Regions from separate parts of the Micromonospora sp. NPDC049171 genome, predicted to be linked through region 2. Evidence: riboswitches for the same ligand, from Rfam matches in the RefSeq annotation. Region 2 holds a riboswitch; each other region holds the start of a gene.

Region 1 (4,912 bases), on a different contig from region 2:
CACGCTCACCGAGCAGCTCACCATCCTCGATCGGCTGGCCGCGCAGGAGCGCAAGGAGGTCGAGGGTGTCCTTGCCGTACGGGCCAAGTACGACGGCGAGAAGCAGAAGCTGGACACGCTGATCGCGACCCAGACCAAGCAGCAGAACGAGCTGGCGGCCAAGAAGAAGCAGATCGACGCCGAGATCAAGCAACTCGAGGCGTCGATGCCCAAGACCACGGTCAAGACCGCCGGCTGCCCGACCATCAACGGTGTGGTTTCCGTGGCCGCCCAGAAGGCGATCAAGACCGCCTGCCAGCAGGTCGGCGATCCGTACGTCTGGGGGGCCGTCGGCCCGAACTCGTTCGACTGCTCGGGGCTGACCCAGTACGCCTACAAGTCGGCCGGGATCTACCTCACCCACCACACCGGAGACCAGTGGAACGAGGGCAAGGCCGTCTCGCGATCCGAGGCCCGTGCCGGTGACCTGGTCTTCTTCTACTCCGGCCTGAGTCATGTCGGGCTGTATCTGGGTAACAACCAGATGGTGCACGCGCCACGAGCCGGTAAACCGGTGTCGGTGTCCAGCATCAACACCATGCCCGTCGCCGGGTTCCGCAGACCTGGCTGATCCACCCAGGCCCCAGCGCCAACACGACGGCCCCCGGTCACCGACCGGGGGCCGTCGTGGTTTCTCAGCGGGGCGCACCCACCGGGGACGGCAGGAGCTGCACGTCGGCCAGGTCGACGTACATGATGCGGTGGCCGAACTGGATCTGCGCGTACCGGTTCTTGCCGCGGATCACCGTCCAGTCGCCGGGCGAGGAACCGTCGAACGTGCTGGCCCGGTAGTACTCGCCCGGCAGCACCGCGCCGACGGCGTACCGCTGCCCGGCGGCCAGGGTGTACTGCAGCGGCGAGATCGCCTGGTAGGGCACCCCTGCCGGGTAGGCGGCCTGCTCCGGGTAGGCGCGTCCGTAGACCGGGATGGTGGCCCGACCGGGCTTCGGGGTGGCCACCACGCCGACGGTCCAACTGGCGGTGGGCGCGGACGCCGGGTTGTGGAACCACGCCCGCTGCCCGAGGTACCAGATCGCCGTCCAGTCGCCCTGCCGGCCGGCAAGCGCGTACGTCTGACCGGCGGAGGCACGGGCACCGTGGTCCGACACCTCCATCGTGTTGGGGGTGCCGTCGGGGCGCAGCGCGATGTCGTTGACGAGCGGCGCGTCCGCGGCCGGCGCGGAGCGCAGCACCACCGCCGAGGAGCCGCGTGGCGCGCACGGCACACCGGCGGTGACGCAGCCGACGAACGCCGGCTGGTTGGTGGCGAAGTCCGGGTCGATCCGGACCAGACCGGTGGCCGGGGTGCCGGTGTCCAGCCGGGGCGCGTGCAACAGCGTGAAGTAGTGCGTCCAGTCCCAGTACGGGCCGGTGTCCCAGTGCATCCCCCGGACGTTCGCGGCGACGGTGCCGGGCACGTTGTCGTGGCCGATGATGTGCTGGCGGTCCAGCGGGACGCCCAGCCGCAGCGCGAGGTGCCGGACCAGCTTCGCCGAGGCCCGGTACATGGCCTCGGTGTACCAGGTGCCCTGCGCCGCGAAGCCCTCGTGCTCCAGCCCGATCGCCTTGGCGTTGACGTACCAGTTGCCGGCGTGCCAGGCGACATCCTTGGTCCGCACGTGCTGGGCGACGTGCCCGTCCACCGAGCGCAGCGTGTAGTGCCAGCTCACGTAGGTCGGATCCTGCACGAGTTGCAGGGTGGTCGCCCAGCTTCCCTCGGTGTCGTGGATGACGATGTACTCGACCTTCTGCCGGGCGGGCCGGTCGGACAGGTCGTGGTTGCCGTAGTCCCCGTCGCCGAACGCCGCGTAGGGCGCCGGGATCCACTCGCAGGAGATGGTGCGGGGGCACTCCAGCCCGTCCGGGCGGGCGAGCCGGCGCAGACCCAGTCGGTCCAGCCAGGAGCGCTCCGGACGGATCGCCCGGGCCGGCAGCGTGATCCGCGCTCCGTCGTCGGTCGTCCGCGACTCGCCGGTGCCGATGGTGGTGAAGACCTCGTCGGCGAAGGCCGCCGCGGCGTCGGCGGTGTCCGCGCCGGCGTAGCGGGCCACCGCGCCGTACCAGGTGGCCGGGTCGGTGCCGGCACCGACCGGCGCGCCCAACTCCCGCTGGTACGAGGCCAGCAGCGCCGCGCCGCCCCGGATGTTCACACCGACGTCGGTACGCAGCGAGTCGGTGGCCGCGCCGGTCAGTGCGGCGGCGGCGTCCACGGTCTGCAACGCGGCGGCCGATGGTGCCGGGTCCGCCGACCGAGGCGCGGGTGCCAGCGCGGTACGGGAGTCGTCGCCGCGCGGATCCTCGGTGCCGGTGCCGGTGCCGGTGCCGGTGCCGGCGTCGTGGTGGCCGGCCGTGGGCAGGGCGGCCACGTGTCTGGCGTCGGTCAGGTGCATCGGGCCGTAACCGCCGCTGGTGCTGGGTGTGCCGGCGTTGCTGTCCCAGCGGGACTCCAGGTAGGAGACGCCGAGCAGCACGTCGGTCGGTACGCCGAACTCGGCCGCCGCGGCGGCGTACTGCTGCTGGCGGTCGCCGGTGGGTGCGGCGGCGGCGTGGGCGGGTAGCGGTACCGCGGTCGCGGCGGCGACCACGGCGGCGGCGAGCAGTGCGCGCCGGCCGGGGGACAGGGTTGGATGGTGCATCGAACCCCCTAGATTCCACGGGTGCAGGTCAGGTCACCTTCGCGCCGCCCGGGAGCCCACGTCAATACCTTTCTATGTGTCGACCTGCCTGGAAAGAAATCTTCGCGTGTGGTCGGGGCTCCTCTCCGATCGGTACGGAGTGTCACGGCCGCGCGGGTTGCGGAGTGGTAACGGGCGTCTCTACTCTGGTCTTTTGTCGGCCCGATAGCAGCTCCGCCCAGCCCGGGCGGTAACGGACCGACACCGCCGAGTCGTTTCCGAACGAACCGGGGACCCATGTCCCCCGGGGTGAATCCGCAGCCACTGCGGTAGGGCGCCGACTTCCCGCCCGAACCCGTCAGCTAACCCGGTAGGCGGTCAGGAAGAAGGAGTACGGAACCCCGGTGGCACTCCATGCCCCGCGGCCGTCGTCCGAGCGGTCGGCAGCAGCCGGCCCCATGTCGATCGCGCCGCGCCCACGCTGGTCCCGCTTCACCACCGCGCTCGCCGCACTGGCCGGCGTCGCCGTCGTCCTGACCGGCAGCGCCACGCCGGCCCACGCCGACCCGTCCGTCGCCGAGATCGAGCGCCAGATCGACGCCGACTGGAACAAACTCGAACCGATCATCGAACAGCACAACGCCACCCGGATCGACCTCGCCGCCAAACGCAGGCAGGCCGGCGCGCTGGCCGCCCGGATCGCCCCGCTGGAGCGCCAGGTCGACGCCGCGATGGACAAGGTCAGTGCCCTGGCGGTGCGCGCGTACAAGGGCGAGAACGTGCTGACCGTCAACGCCGTACTGGGCAGCCGGTCGCCCAGCGAGGTGGTCGGGCAGCTCGAGATGCTCGACCGCTTCGCGCACAACCAGCAGCAGGACGTCCGCGAGGTGGCCGACCTGCGCGACCAGTTGGCCGGGCAGAAGGCGCCGCTCGACGCGATGGTGGCCCAACTGACCCGCACCGAGGCTCAGCTGGCGGCGAAGAAGAAGCAGATCAACGAGGAGATCGACAAGCTGCAGAAGCTGCGCCTCAAGGTGTACGGCAGCGGTGGCGGCGGTCCGCTGCGCCCGGCGCCCTGCCCTGCCAGCTATCCCGGTGGCGCCGCCGGCACGGCGGTCAAGTTCGCCTGCGCGCAGATCGGCAAGCCCTACGTCTGGGGTGCCGAGGGCCCGAACTCGTACGACTGCTCCGGGCTGATGCTGGCCGCCTGGGCGAAGGCCGGGGTGTCCCTGCCGCACAACGCCGCCGCGCAGAGCCGCGCCACCAAGAAGGTCAGCAAGGGCGACCTGCGCCCCGGCGACCTGGTCTTCTACTACAGCGACATCCACCACGTCGGCATGTACGTCGGTGACGGCTGGGTGGTGCACGCCTCGCAGGCCGGTGAACCGGTCAAGATGAAGAGGGCCGACGACGGTCAGGTCCACAGCTACGGCCGTCCAGGCTGATCAGTGCGCGGACCGGGGGCCCGTCGCGATCCGTCGCGGCGGGCCCCCGTCGTCACGGGTTCAGCGGGTGGGCCAGGTGCGCCAGTGCTGCCAGGCGCGACTCGGCGTCGGCCCCCGCTGCCCCTGGTAGCGCGAGCCGTAGACCGCCGAGCCGTACGGGTGCTCGGCCGGCGAGGAGAGTCGGAAGATGCAGAGCTGCCCGATCTTCATGCCCGGCCAGAGCGTGATCGGCAGGTTCGCCACGTTCGACAGCTCCAGCGTGACGTGACCGGAGAAGCCGGGGTCGATGAAACCGGCGGTGGAGTGCGTGAGCAGCCCCAGCCGCCCCAGCGAACTCTTGCCCTCCAGTCGGCCGGCGAGCTGGTCACCCAGCGAGATGACCTCCAACGTCGAGGCGAGCACGAACTCGCCGGGGTGCAGCACGAACGGCTCCCCGTCGGGCACCTCGATCGCCGACGTCAGGTCGTCCTGCTGCATCGCCGGGTCAATGTGGGTGTAGAGATGGTTGTTGAAGACCCGGAACAGCCGGTCCAGCCGCACGTCGATGCTGGAAGGTTGGACCAGGGTGGGCTCGAACGGCTCCAGGCCCAGCGTGCCGGCCTTGATCTCGGAGACCAGGTCGCGGTCGGAGAGCAGCATCGGACCACCATAGCGGCGGCCCGAAAACCCACCAGATTCGGTGCCGGTGACCAGCGCGTCGAGGTCGCTGCTCGTACATTTGTTCGATAGAATGCTCGCATGGCTTCCTGGTCCGAATTCGCCGCCGACGAGCCCCGACTCGCCGACGGGATCCGCGTTCTCCTCCAGCAGTAC
Region 2 (4,912 bases):
TCCAGCTCGGCGGGTGACCAGAGCGCCTTGATGCCGAACCCGACCACGGCGTCCACCGGCATCCCGGCGTCGCGTGCGGCCAACGCGAGGCCGACCACGCCGCCCAGCGAGTGCCCGAGCACGACGAGCCGGTCGTCGGGGGCGAGGGCCTGCGCGATCCGCTGGGCGAGACCGGCGAAGGAGTACGACGGCAGCGGCGGTGCCCAGCCGTGTCCGGCGAGGTCCGGTGCCAGCCACCGGCCGGGCCAGTGTTGTTCCAGGTGCGACGCCCAGGGCAGCCACACGTCACCGGTCGCCCCCATGCCGTGCAACAGCAGCAGGACCGGCCGTCGACCGGCGTGACCACCCGATTCGTCCACCACGGCCGCAGTCTCCCACGGTTCGCTGTCCCGGACGAGAGTCGTCGACGGGGGCGTACCCCGGGCCAGCGGGAGAGACGCCGCGGGCGTCGGCCCCTTGTGGGGGACGACGCCCGCGGCGGTCAGGGTGCCCGGGTCAGGCGGAGTAGCCCCGGCTGGTGATCCAGTTGGCCAGGTCGATGGTGGTGATCCAGTACGACGGGTCGGCCGGGTTCGCCGAGTCGGCGATCCGCACGGTGCGACCGTTGTCCTTGTAACCCACGACGGCGATGTAGTGGCCGCCACCGTAGGAGTGCCAGCTGCCGTCGGTGTCGGTGGCGTCGCCGACGACGTTGGCCACCACGCCCCGGCCGTCGGTGATGGCCCGGACGACGTCGGCCTGGAGCCGGTCCATCTGTGCCGGGCTGGGCGCGCCGGGGAACATCCGGGTCCGGTACGGGGAACCCTTCACCTCGGCGTTGAGCGCCCGGGTGGTGTCCTCGGCCGAGTTGGTGCCCATCTCGGTGGTGCCCAGTTCGGCAGCGAGTTCTTCCTGGGTGCGGTCGATCCCGCTGGCGCTGAGCGCGTTGCGGGTGGCCGCCGGGCCGCAGTTGTAGTACGTGTTCTGCGCCTCGTACTCGTAGTCGAGCACCTTGGTCGCGGGCGGCTTCGGCGGCGTCGGCTTACGGGTCAGATCCGGGTTGCTGCTGGCCTTGGCGGCGGGCGCCGCGGCGCTGGTGGCCGGGGCGGCGCTGGACGGCGCGGTGCTGGCCAGCGGGGACGCGTCGCCCTGGGAGGTGGTGGTGTCGCTGCGCATCTCGGCGACCGTGGTCGCGGTGCGCTGAGCGGCCGGGGCGTCGTCGGCGACGGTGAGCAGGGTGCCGGTGGTGGCGGCGAGCACGAGGGCCGCGGCGGAGGCGGCGACGATCTGGTACGGGCGCTCGGTCGCGATGCGGCGGAGCTGGCGCTGCATGGTGTGCTTCACGGGGTCCTCCACGGATCGGGGGGAGAGCGGCACACCGGGGCGCGACCGGTGTCCGGGCAGGCGCCAGCGCGCGGACGGTGGTCCGCGGGTGGTGAACCGCTCAGGGGAACGCCCGGCTCGGCCGGGCGGGAGAGGCGGTGACCCGGGGGTCAGCTCACCGTCACTGGACGGATGAGCGGGGGCACCGCTGCGCCGTGGAGGCGAGGGAACAGCCGAGGGGTGGAAAGGTGCTGCACGAGTTTGGAACTCCTTCCGACACCGCCTACCGGGTTAGCTGACGGATTCGGGCGGGAAGATCGCCCTACCGCGGGCCGTGGCTCGCGGATTCACCCCGGACTTACTGATGGGTCCCCGGTTCGTTGATCACGATTGAGCGGGTCGGCGCGGCGTCGCCTCTTGCGATCGGTTACCGCACCGGACGGGACGACACTACTGGCCCATCCACACCCTGCCAAGCCGGCTTCACCTGCGTAAACCTCAATGGGTGCCACAATTTCTGCGCGTATTGCCGATGACGTGACTCGATGGGACAACCGGTTACGGCGACGCCTACGGTCGACAACCGGACAGGCCGCCAACAATGCGGCCACAATTCCGGGAAAAATCGAGCTGATCGTGCCGGACGCCCGATTCGCAAATCCCGTGACCGGGCTCACATAACGGATCGGGCGCGAAGGGCACGGGCCGGACGCCAGCGTGCCACGACGGCGGGCCGGGGCACCCCACGCACCAGCCGGCGGACGGGTGCCGGGCTCGGCCGCAACCGGGCAACTGCCGCGGCCGCCTCCGCCGCGAGGGTACGCGCCGAGGAGGCGGCCAGGTCCGCATCCCGCCAGGCGGCCCGCTCCGCCGTGGCCGCGGCCTGGTAGTCGGCCAGCCTCGCGTCCCGGATCACCCGGCTGAGCAGCGCCTCCTGCTCGACCGGGTGTCGCCGGGAATCCCAGCCGCGCCGACGCCCGAAGACGTCACCGAGCTGCGCCATGGTCAGGTCACCCCGCCAGTACGCCGCCGTCGCCGCACGGTGCAGGTAGCGCTCCCGGGACGCGTACTCGGCGGGGGTGCGGGGGGTGCCCGGGGTGGGTAGCGCCCCGGACCCCGCGAAGCGACGCGCGGCGGTGTCCGCCTCGTCGTACCGCGCCCAGGCCCGTTCCACCTGGTCCTGAGCCGTCAGCCAGGCATCCCGTCGCCGCCCGGCCGTCCTGGCCGCGCCGGCCGCGGCGACGGCCACCTCCTCGGCGTACCGGTGCCTGTCGACGGTTTCGGCCGCGGCCAGCTCGCGGGCGGTCGGGACGGGCGGCGACGGGTCGTCGGTGGGCCGGTCCCGTTCGGGCCGGGCGACCAGCACGGCGAGGACGCCGAGCGCCAGCAGGAACAGGGCCGACCAGATGGCGGCGGCCTGCGGCACCTCGGTTACGAACTGGTAGAAGACGACTGTCTCCATGGTCGGCACCTCGCGGAGGAAGCAGAGCGATGGGAGCCCCACCGGCCGCCCGGCCACGGCGGGCCAGGAATCGGCGGGGTGCGGAGCTGGTGGGTCGACAGGGCGCGGCGACGGGACGCGTGTCCCGGGTGGCTCAGCGCGCGGGTGGGCCCCGGGGCGGCCAGCTGCGGAGACCGTCGACGAGCGGCAGCCGGTCGGGCCGGGTCGCGCACACCGGCAGCAGGCCTGTCGCGATGGCCCCCTGGGCGCCGGGGAGAGCCGGTGGCGCGTCGACCGACCAGGTCGGGAAGGTCTCCTCGGCGACACCCGCAGTCGGCGCGGCGCTCACGCTCGGCGCGGCGGTCGGGTGCGACGGTGGCACGGCGGCCGAGGCCGGGCCTGCGCCGAGCGCCAGGGCCGCGACCACGGCGAGGCTGGTCAGCACCCGTGTCGCCCAGCGCGCCACCCACCACAGCGGACAGGTGAACGCGACCGGAAGCACGTCCCCACGCTACCGTCGCGCCGGCGCCTGGCGCATCGACCACGGGCGTGTCGGCGTACGCCGCGCCGACACGCTGACCTGGGTGGACGGTGTCAGCGGGTGTCCGCGTACGTTGATCGACTGTCGGTCTGGTCGGGCCCGCCGGGGTCGGTTCGGGCGCCGGTGCCGCCGGTCTTGTCGGTGCCGGCGGCCTGGGTCGCGGCGGTGCGTTGTCCGGGCACGGACACCTGTCGGGCCGGACGGCGCGGTGCGAGCCGGCGCATCATCGGGGTCTCGACGAAGCGGTGCAGCAGCCCGGCGAGGACCAGGTTCACCAGCAGGAAACCGAGCACCACGGCCGGGCCGCGCCAGCCCGGGAAGCCGGTCCCCCAGTCACCGCTGAAGCGCAGCACGCTCGTCATCACCAGCACGTGGACCAGGTAGAAGGCGAACGAGACCTCGCCGAGCCAGACCAGCGGCCGGGACCGCCACGGCGACCGCCGGCCCCGCACATCCGCGTCCGCCGCGGCGGCGATCACCAGCAGGTACGCGACCGCGAGCAGCGTGGTCCACAGCTCCGCGGGGATCCACTGCGCGGCCGCCGCCCAGATGCCCACGAAGATCACGCTGGCCCAGGTCAGCCCCGGGCCACGCCAGAGACCCCGGCGCATCAGCTCGGCCGCCACCGCGCCCAACCAGAACTCCAGCGACCGTGCCGGCGGGAAGATCTGGGTGAACCACCACCGGCTCACCTCCGGCACCAGGTGCTGGGCCGGCCAGAGCGCGAGGATCAGCAGGGGCAGCGCGACGAGCAGCGCCACGAGCAGCTTCGGCCGGGCCCGGCGCAACAACGGCAGCACCAGCGGCAGACAGAGGTAGAAGAAGAACTCGCAGGACAGCGACCAGCTCACGGTGTTGATGCTGTAGAACCAGCCCGGCCGGGGGTCCCAGGCCTGCAACAGCAGCACGTTCTCCAACGCGGCCGCCGGCAGGACCGGGTCGGCGAACCACCAGGCGACAAGCACCGTCGCCCCGAACAGCACCAGGTGGTTGGGGTAGATCTTGGCAACCCGCCGCCGCCAGAAGGTGCGCCGGGAGTCACCCTCGCGCGCCGACCAGACCAGCACGAACCCGCTGAGGATGAAGAAGAACTGCACCCCGGACAGGCCGAGGCTGAACACCTTGTCGACAACGGCCTTGTAGTCCGGCTCGGCGATGATCCGCATGGTGCCCGCGTGGAAACCGAAGACCAGCAGCGCGGCGATCCAGCGCAGCCCGGTCAGCGAGGGCAGCCGGGCCGGCGCGGGGCCGGGCCGGGCGGTGGGCACCGCGTCGGTGCTCGTCATGCGGGGATACCCAGGCTTGGCAGGGTCACCAGCACGTTCGCATCCTCCTCGGCGCGGCGTGGACGACGCGACGGCGACGCCCGCGACGGCCCGGCAGGGCCGCACCCGGGGCACCCTACCGGGTCACTCCCGGGTGAACCGGACGCGTCCCGCCCGCCGCGGGCCCGGTCCCGCCGGTCGTCGTTAACCTCCCGCTGGGCGGGAGTTCAGCGATTCCACCATCGTCGGCCACGCGCGGTTCCGGGGCCGGTCACCCGGGTCGTCGAACCTGGCGGGCGTGGTCAATGAGCCGACGCACGCACCGCTGCTGAGCATCGTCGTGCCCGTCTACGGCGTCGAGGC
Region 3 (4,912 bases), on a different contig from region 2:
CTCACGCGTCGACGAGGTCGTAGCCGGCCTCGTCGACGGCGGCCCGGACGACCTGCACGTCCAGCGGCTGCTCGCTGCTCACGTTGACCTGGCCGGTCGCGAGGTCGACCTGGACGTCTCGCACGCCCGCGATGGCGCCGACCTCGGCGCTCACCGCGCTGACGCAGTGCCCACAGGTCATGCCCTGCACCTGGAACGTGGTGTTGACCATCGGATCGTCTCCTTTGCCGTTACCGGTACCCGGTGGGGGTATCAGGTCCGGAAGCGACCGTACCATACCCCCCGGGGGTAGGCTATCCTGGTCGGCATGACCGCACCCACCCCGATCCGCGGGTACACCGCCAGCAAGGACCAGCTGCTCGCGCGGCTCCGCCGAGTCGAGGGCCAGGTCCGCGGCATCGAGAAGATGGTCGACGACGACCGCTACTGCATCGACGTGCTCACCCAGATCTCCGCGATCCAGGCCGCCCTCGACAAGGTGGCGCTGGGGCTGCTCGACGGACACGCCCGGCACTGCATGCACGAGGGGGCCGCCGAGGGGCGGGCCGACGAGATGGCCACCGAGATGATGGCGGCCGTCGGCCGGCTGATGAAGCGCGGCTGACCGCCCCGCACCCCGACGCCGGCACGCGGCGGTTCCCCGTCACGACCTGCGCCCCCGGGCCGGGCTGGTTAGCATTCCCCACGATGACCCCCCGCATGCCGCTGCGCGAACGGGCACCGGCGTCGCCACGCCGTGGCGTCGCCGCTGGCCACCCGGGCCGGGCACTGACCATCCGTGATCAGGTGGTCGCCGGTCAGCGATCCACCGCGTCTCCCGCCGCGATTCCACGGTGCGGATGAACCGACCGGCTCACTGACACGTACCCCGCACCGGATCGTTGGGAGTCTCGCCTTGGGTTCCGACCACACCCGCTCTGCTCCGTCCGCCCCGCCCCGGGTGCGGCGGCTCCTCGTCGTGACGGTGGTGCCCCTCTTCGTCGCCACCGTGCTCGCCGCGGCCCTGCTCTGGCCGCGCGGCGGGACACCGCAGACCGACGCCGGGGCGGACGTGCCGCGCTACGGCGGCACGGTGACCCGGGTGGTGACCGAGCCGTGCCCGCCGCTGCCGTCGAGCCCCGAGGGCACGCCCCGGGTCGGCGGCGGGCCGTGCGGCACTGTCGACGTCCGGGTGGACGACGGGCCGACCGCCGGTCAACAGGTCCGGACACCGATCCCCGACGGACCCGGCGCACCACGGGTCGAGGTCGGCGACGAGGTCATCCTCGTCGAGCTGACCGATCCCGTCGATCCCAGCACCAGCAACTGGAACATCGCCGAGCACCAGCGCGGCACCCCGATGCTGTGGCTGGCGGTGATCTTCGCCGCGGCGATCGTCGCGTTCGGTCGGTGGCGGGGTCTGGCCGCACTCGCCGGGTTGGCGGCCAGCTTCGCCATCCTGCTCACGTTCGTGCTGCCGGGCATCGGTGCCGGCAAGTCGCCCCTGCTGGTGGCGGTGGTCGGCGCGGCACTGATCATGTTCGTGGTGCTCTATCTGACGCACGGGGTCACCGCACAGACCTCGGTGGCGGTGCTCGGCACCCTGGGCAGCCTGGTGCTGACCGGGCTGCTCGCCACCATCGCCACGGCCGCGACCCACCTCACCGGCTTCGGCAGCGAGGACGCGACGACACTGTCGATGTTCCAGGCCGACGTGGACCTACACGGCCTGCTGCTCGCCGGGATCATCATCGGATCGCTCGGGGTGCTCGACGACGTGACGGTCACCCAGGCGGCCACCGTCACCGAGCTGGCGCACGCCAACCCCGGGCTGACCCGGTTGCAGCTCTACCGCGCCGCGACCCGGGTCGGCCGCGCGCACATCGCCTCCACTGTCAACACCATCGTGCTGGCGTACGCGGGCGCGTCGCTGCCCCTGCTGCTCCTGCTCACCGCCGACTCGCGGCCGATCGGGCAGATCCTCACCAGCGAGTTCCTCGCGCAGGAAATCGTCCGCAGCGCGGTCGCCACGCTCGGCCTGATCGCCGCCGTGCCACTGACCACCGGGCTGGCCGCGATCGTGACCGCCGCCGGACGCGCCGACGCCACACCGCCCGCCGACGCCGCCCGGCGGCCACCGGAGCCGGACCGGGCGGAGCCGCTGGCCGCCCTCAGCTCACCGCGAACCTCTCGACCCGACGAGCCGGAGCAGACCCGGACCCCACCCCCATCCACGGCCACCGACGGGTGGCCGGAGTCGAACAGGAGCACGGAAACGGCATGGTGACACTCCTCAGCGTGACCAGATCGGATCTCCACCCTGAGAACCGCGTCACTGATCACCCAGCGCTATGGCGAAATGACACTTTTGGTCGGCAGCCAGGCGTAGCTCACGCAGTCGACTCTCGGGTAACCTCGCTGCCGGTTACCGATGAAGGCGCGAAGCGGCGCCTGCGGTGCCACCGCCCAATCGCCAACCGGCGAGCCGGGGACCCAGGTATGTGGGGTGAATCCGCGTCAGCGGTAGGGGCCACTTCCGCCCCGAACCCGTCAGCTAACCCGGTCGGCGGTCGACGGAAGGGAACATTGTGACGGCACCCCTACGCCGCTGGTTGACACCCGTGGTGGCCGTGATCGCCGCACTGACCGTGCTCGCCGGGCCCCTGCCGGCCCACGCCGCCCCGACGACCCCGACACCGTCCGGGCACGAGGAGGACGGCGAGCCGAAGCTGCTCAACGACGTCATCGAGCAGGCCAACCGGGACTACTCCGCCGCCAAGTCCAAACTGGACAAGTCCAAGAAGCGTCAGCTGGAGCTGGCGCTGGAGGTGGACCGGGCCAAGGCCGACCTGGACGCGTTGGCACCACAGGTCGGGCAGATCGCCGCCCAGTCGTACCGGACCGGTCGGATCGGCGCGCTCGCGATGCTGCTCGAAAGCGACGCTCCCGACACCTTCGTGCAGCGCGCCGCGATGCTCGACGAGATCAACATGGTGAACGAGAACAAGCTCGCCGAGGTCAACGCGGTGAAGGCCCGCGCCGAGCAGGCCAAGTTCCTCCTCGACACCGAGGTTCGCGAGCAGCAGAAGCAGACCGCCGTGATGGCCAAGCGGAAGAACGAGGCCGACAAGGCGCTCTCGCTGGTCGGCGGCAAGGGCTTCACCGGCGGCCTGGTGGACGCCACCTCGCCGGTCGCCAAGATCGGGCCGGGCCGCACCGCCGACGGTGACTGGAAGGCGCAGTCGTGCAGCGAGGACGACCCGACCACGTCCGGCTGCATCACGCCTCGCACGCTGCACGCGTACAAGGAGGTCAAGCGGGCCGGCTTCAACCGGTTCGTCGGCTGCTACCGCCCCGGCGGGCCGTGGGAGCACCCGAAGGGCAAGGCCTGCGACTGGTCGCTACAGAAGAGCGGCTTCGCGCCCTGGCACAACGAGGACACCCGGACGTACGGCAACAACGTCGCCGCGTTCCTCATCCGTAACGCCGACCGGCTCGGCATCTACTACGTGATCTGGAACCGGCAGATCTGGTTCCCGGCAAGCGGTTGGAAGTCGTACAGCGGGCCGTCGAACCACACCGACCACGTCCACATGTCGCTGCTCTGACCCACCGGATCCTCCGTCGAGGGCCGCTCCGCCTCGGGCGGGGCGGCCCTCGACGTGTCAGGCGGCCGACCCGGTCGGCACGTCGAGCGTCGCGAAGCCGGCCGGCACCGCCGCCACCGGGCGCACGACGCCGGCGGCGAGCCGGTATGACACGCCCACCACCGCACACCGCCCCTGTGCCACCTCGTCGGCCAGCACGGGCGACTGCCCGAGCAGCGTCTCGACGGTCTGCGCGATGTGGATGTCGACGATGCCGTCGATGTCCTCCACACCCTCGGCACGGGCCCGGGCCAGACTGGGCAGCACGGCGTCGACCACCGCGCCCAGGTGCCCGGGAGGCTGCGTGCCGGTCGCGGCGGACTCCCGCGCCGCCTGCACCGCCCCGCACGAGTCGTGGCCGAGCACCACCACCAGCGGCGTGCCGAGGACTGTCACCGCGTACTCCACGCTGCCGAGCACCTCCGGACCGGCGGTGTGCCCGGCCGTGCGGACCACGAACAGGTCACCAAGCCCTCGGTCGAAGATGATCTCGGCGGCCAGGCGGGAGTCGGAGCAACCGACGATCACCGCGAACGGGTGCTGCCCGTCGGCCACGGCGGCCCGGCGCCCGGCGTCCTGGTTGGGGTGGCGCGGGGTGCCGCTGACGAAGCGCTGGTTTCCGGCGGTCAGCTCGGCGTACGCCTGGACCGGATCGCTGATCGCGGACGCCCGGTCGGTGGTCCGCTGCGGACCCGGCTGTCCGCCGGACGTTCCGGGACGACTCATCCCCGCACCTCGTATTCACGCGTTTTACCTGGTCAACCGGCTTGTCAGCCGGGCCGGCGGTGGGCGCTGGCTCGGGCTCCACCGTCACACGCACCGTAAGATGCGTCAAGGTATGCGTGATTTACATTTCATACGTTGACTCCGGGTCGACCCCTGAGCGACGCACCGCGGGCACGGCGGACGAGACTTCCGGGGGCAGGGCGGACATCCGAAGGAGGCGGTCACACCATGGCGAGCACTGCGACGGGCGAGACCGGCGGCGGGCGGAACTGGACGTTCCTCACCAACCACGGGCACGTTCTGCTGGCCATCGCCCGCGACCCCACCGCCCGGCTACGCGACGTCGCGGCCGAGGTCGGCGTGACCGAACGGGCCGCGCAGGCGATCGTCGCCGACCTGGAGGCGGGCGGATACCTGCACCGCACCCGCGTGGGCCGGCGCAACGAATACACCCTCAACCCGTCCGGCCGGTTCCGGCACCCCGCCGAGGCCGACCGGCAGGTCGGCGACCTGCTCGCGCTGTTCGCCGAGACGCCCACCACCGAGGTCGGCCCGCCGGC

Evidence for each region. Region 2 has a riboswitch for cyclic di-AMP ahead of AB0B14_RS18860 (C39 family peptidase). Riboswitches for the same ligand answer to the same signal wherever they lie in the genome.
Region 1: linked by a shared signal. The riboswitch ahead of AB0B14_RS15855 (NlpC/P60 family protein) and the one ahead of AB0B14_RS18860 (C39 family peptidase) in region 2 are both predicted to bind cyclic di-AMP.
Region 3: linked by a shared signal. The riboswitch ahead of AB0B14_RS03120 (hypothetical protein) and the one ahead of AB0B14_RS18860 (C39 family peptidase) in region 2 are both predicted to bind cyclic di-AMP.

The regions. Positions count from the first base shown of each region.
Region 1 covers NZ_JBEZDJ010000011.1:72,769-77,680, reverse strand. Annotated here, with positions in the region: gene AB0B14_RS15865 (NlpC/P60 family protein) at 1-610, shown strand, start outside; gene AB0B14_RS15860 (N-acetylmuramoyl-L-alanine amidase) at 675-2,675, opposite strand; cyclic di-AMP (ydaO/yuaA leader) riboswitch at 2,910-3,045, shown strand; gene AB0B14_RS15855 (NlpC/P60 family protein) at 3,113-4,099, shown strand; gene dcd (dCTP deaminase) at 4,160-4,738, opposite strand; gene AB0B14_RS15845 (pyridoxamine 5'-phosphate oxidase family protein) at 4,838-4,912, shown strand, end outside.
Region 2 covers NZ_JBEZDJ010000014.1:40,893-45,804, forward strand. Annotated here, with positions in the region: gene AB0B14_RS18855 (alpha/beta fold hydrolase) at 1-362, opposite strand, end outside; gene AB0B14_RS18860 (C39 family peptidase) at 496-1,335, opposite strand; cyclic di-AMP (ydaO/yuaA leader) riboswitch at 1,568-1,709, opposite strand; gene AB0B14_RS18865 (hypothetical protein) at 1,976-2,764, opposite strand; gene AB0B14_RS18870 (hypothetical protein) at 2,898-3,245, opposite strand; gene AB0B14_RS18875 (acyltransferase) at 3,338-4,570, opposite strand; gene AB0B14_RS18880 (glycosyltransferase) at 4,848-4,912, shown strand, end outside.
Region 3 covers NZ_JBEZDJ010000002.1:81,599-86,510, reverse strand. Annotated here, with positions in the region: gene AB0B14_RS03135 (copper ion binding protein) at 2-211, opposite strand; gene AB0B14_RS03130 (metal-sensitive transcriptional regulator) at 308-604, shown strand; gene AB0B14_RS03125 (YibE/F family protein) at 896-2,266, shown strand; cyclic di-AMP (ydaO/yuaA leader) riboswitch at 2,433-2,563, shown strand; gene AB0B14_RS03120 (hypothetical protein) at 2,568-3,587, shown strand; gene AB0B14_RS03115 (carbonic anhydrase) at 3,645-4,352, opposite strand; gene AB0B14_RS03110 (MarR family winged helix-turn-helix transcriptional regulator) at 4,581-4,912, shown strand, end outside.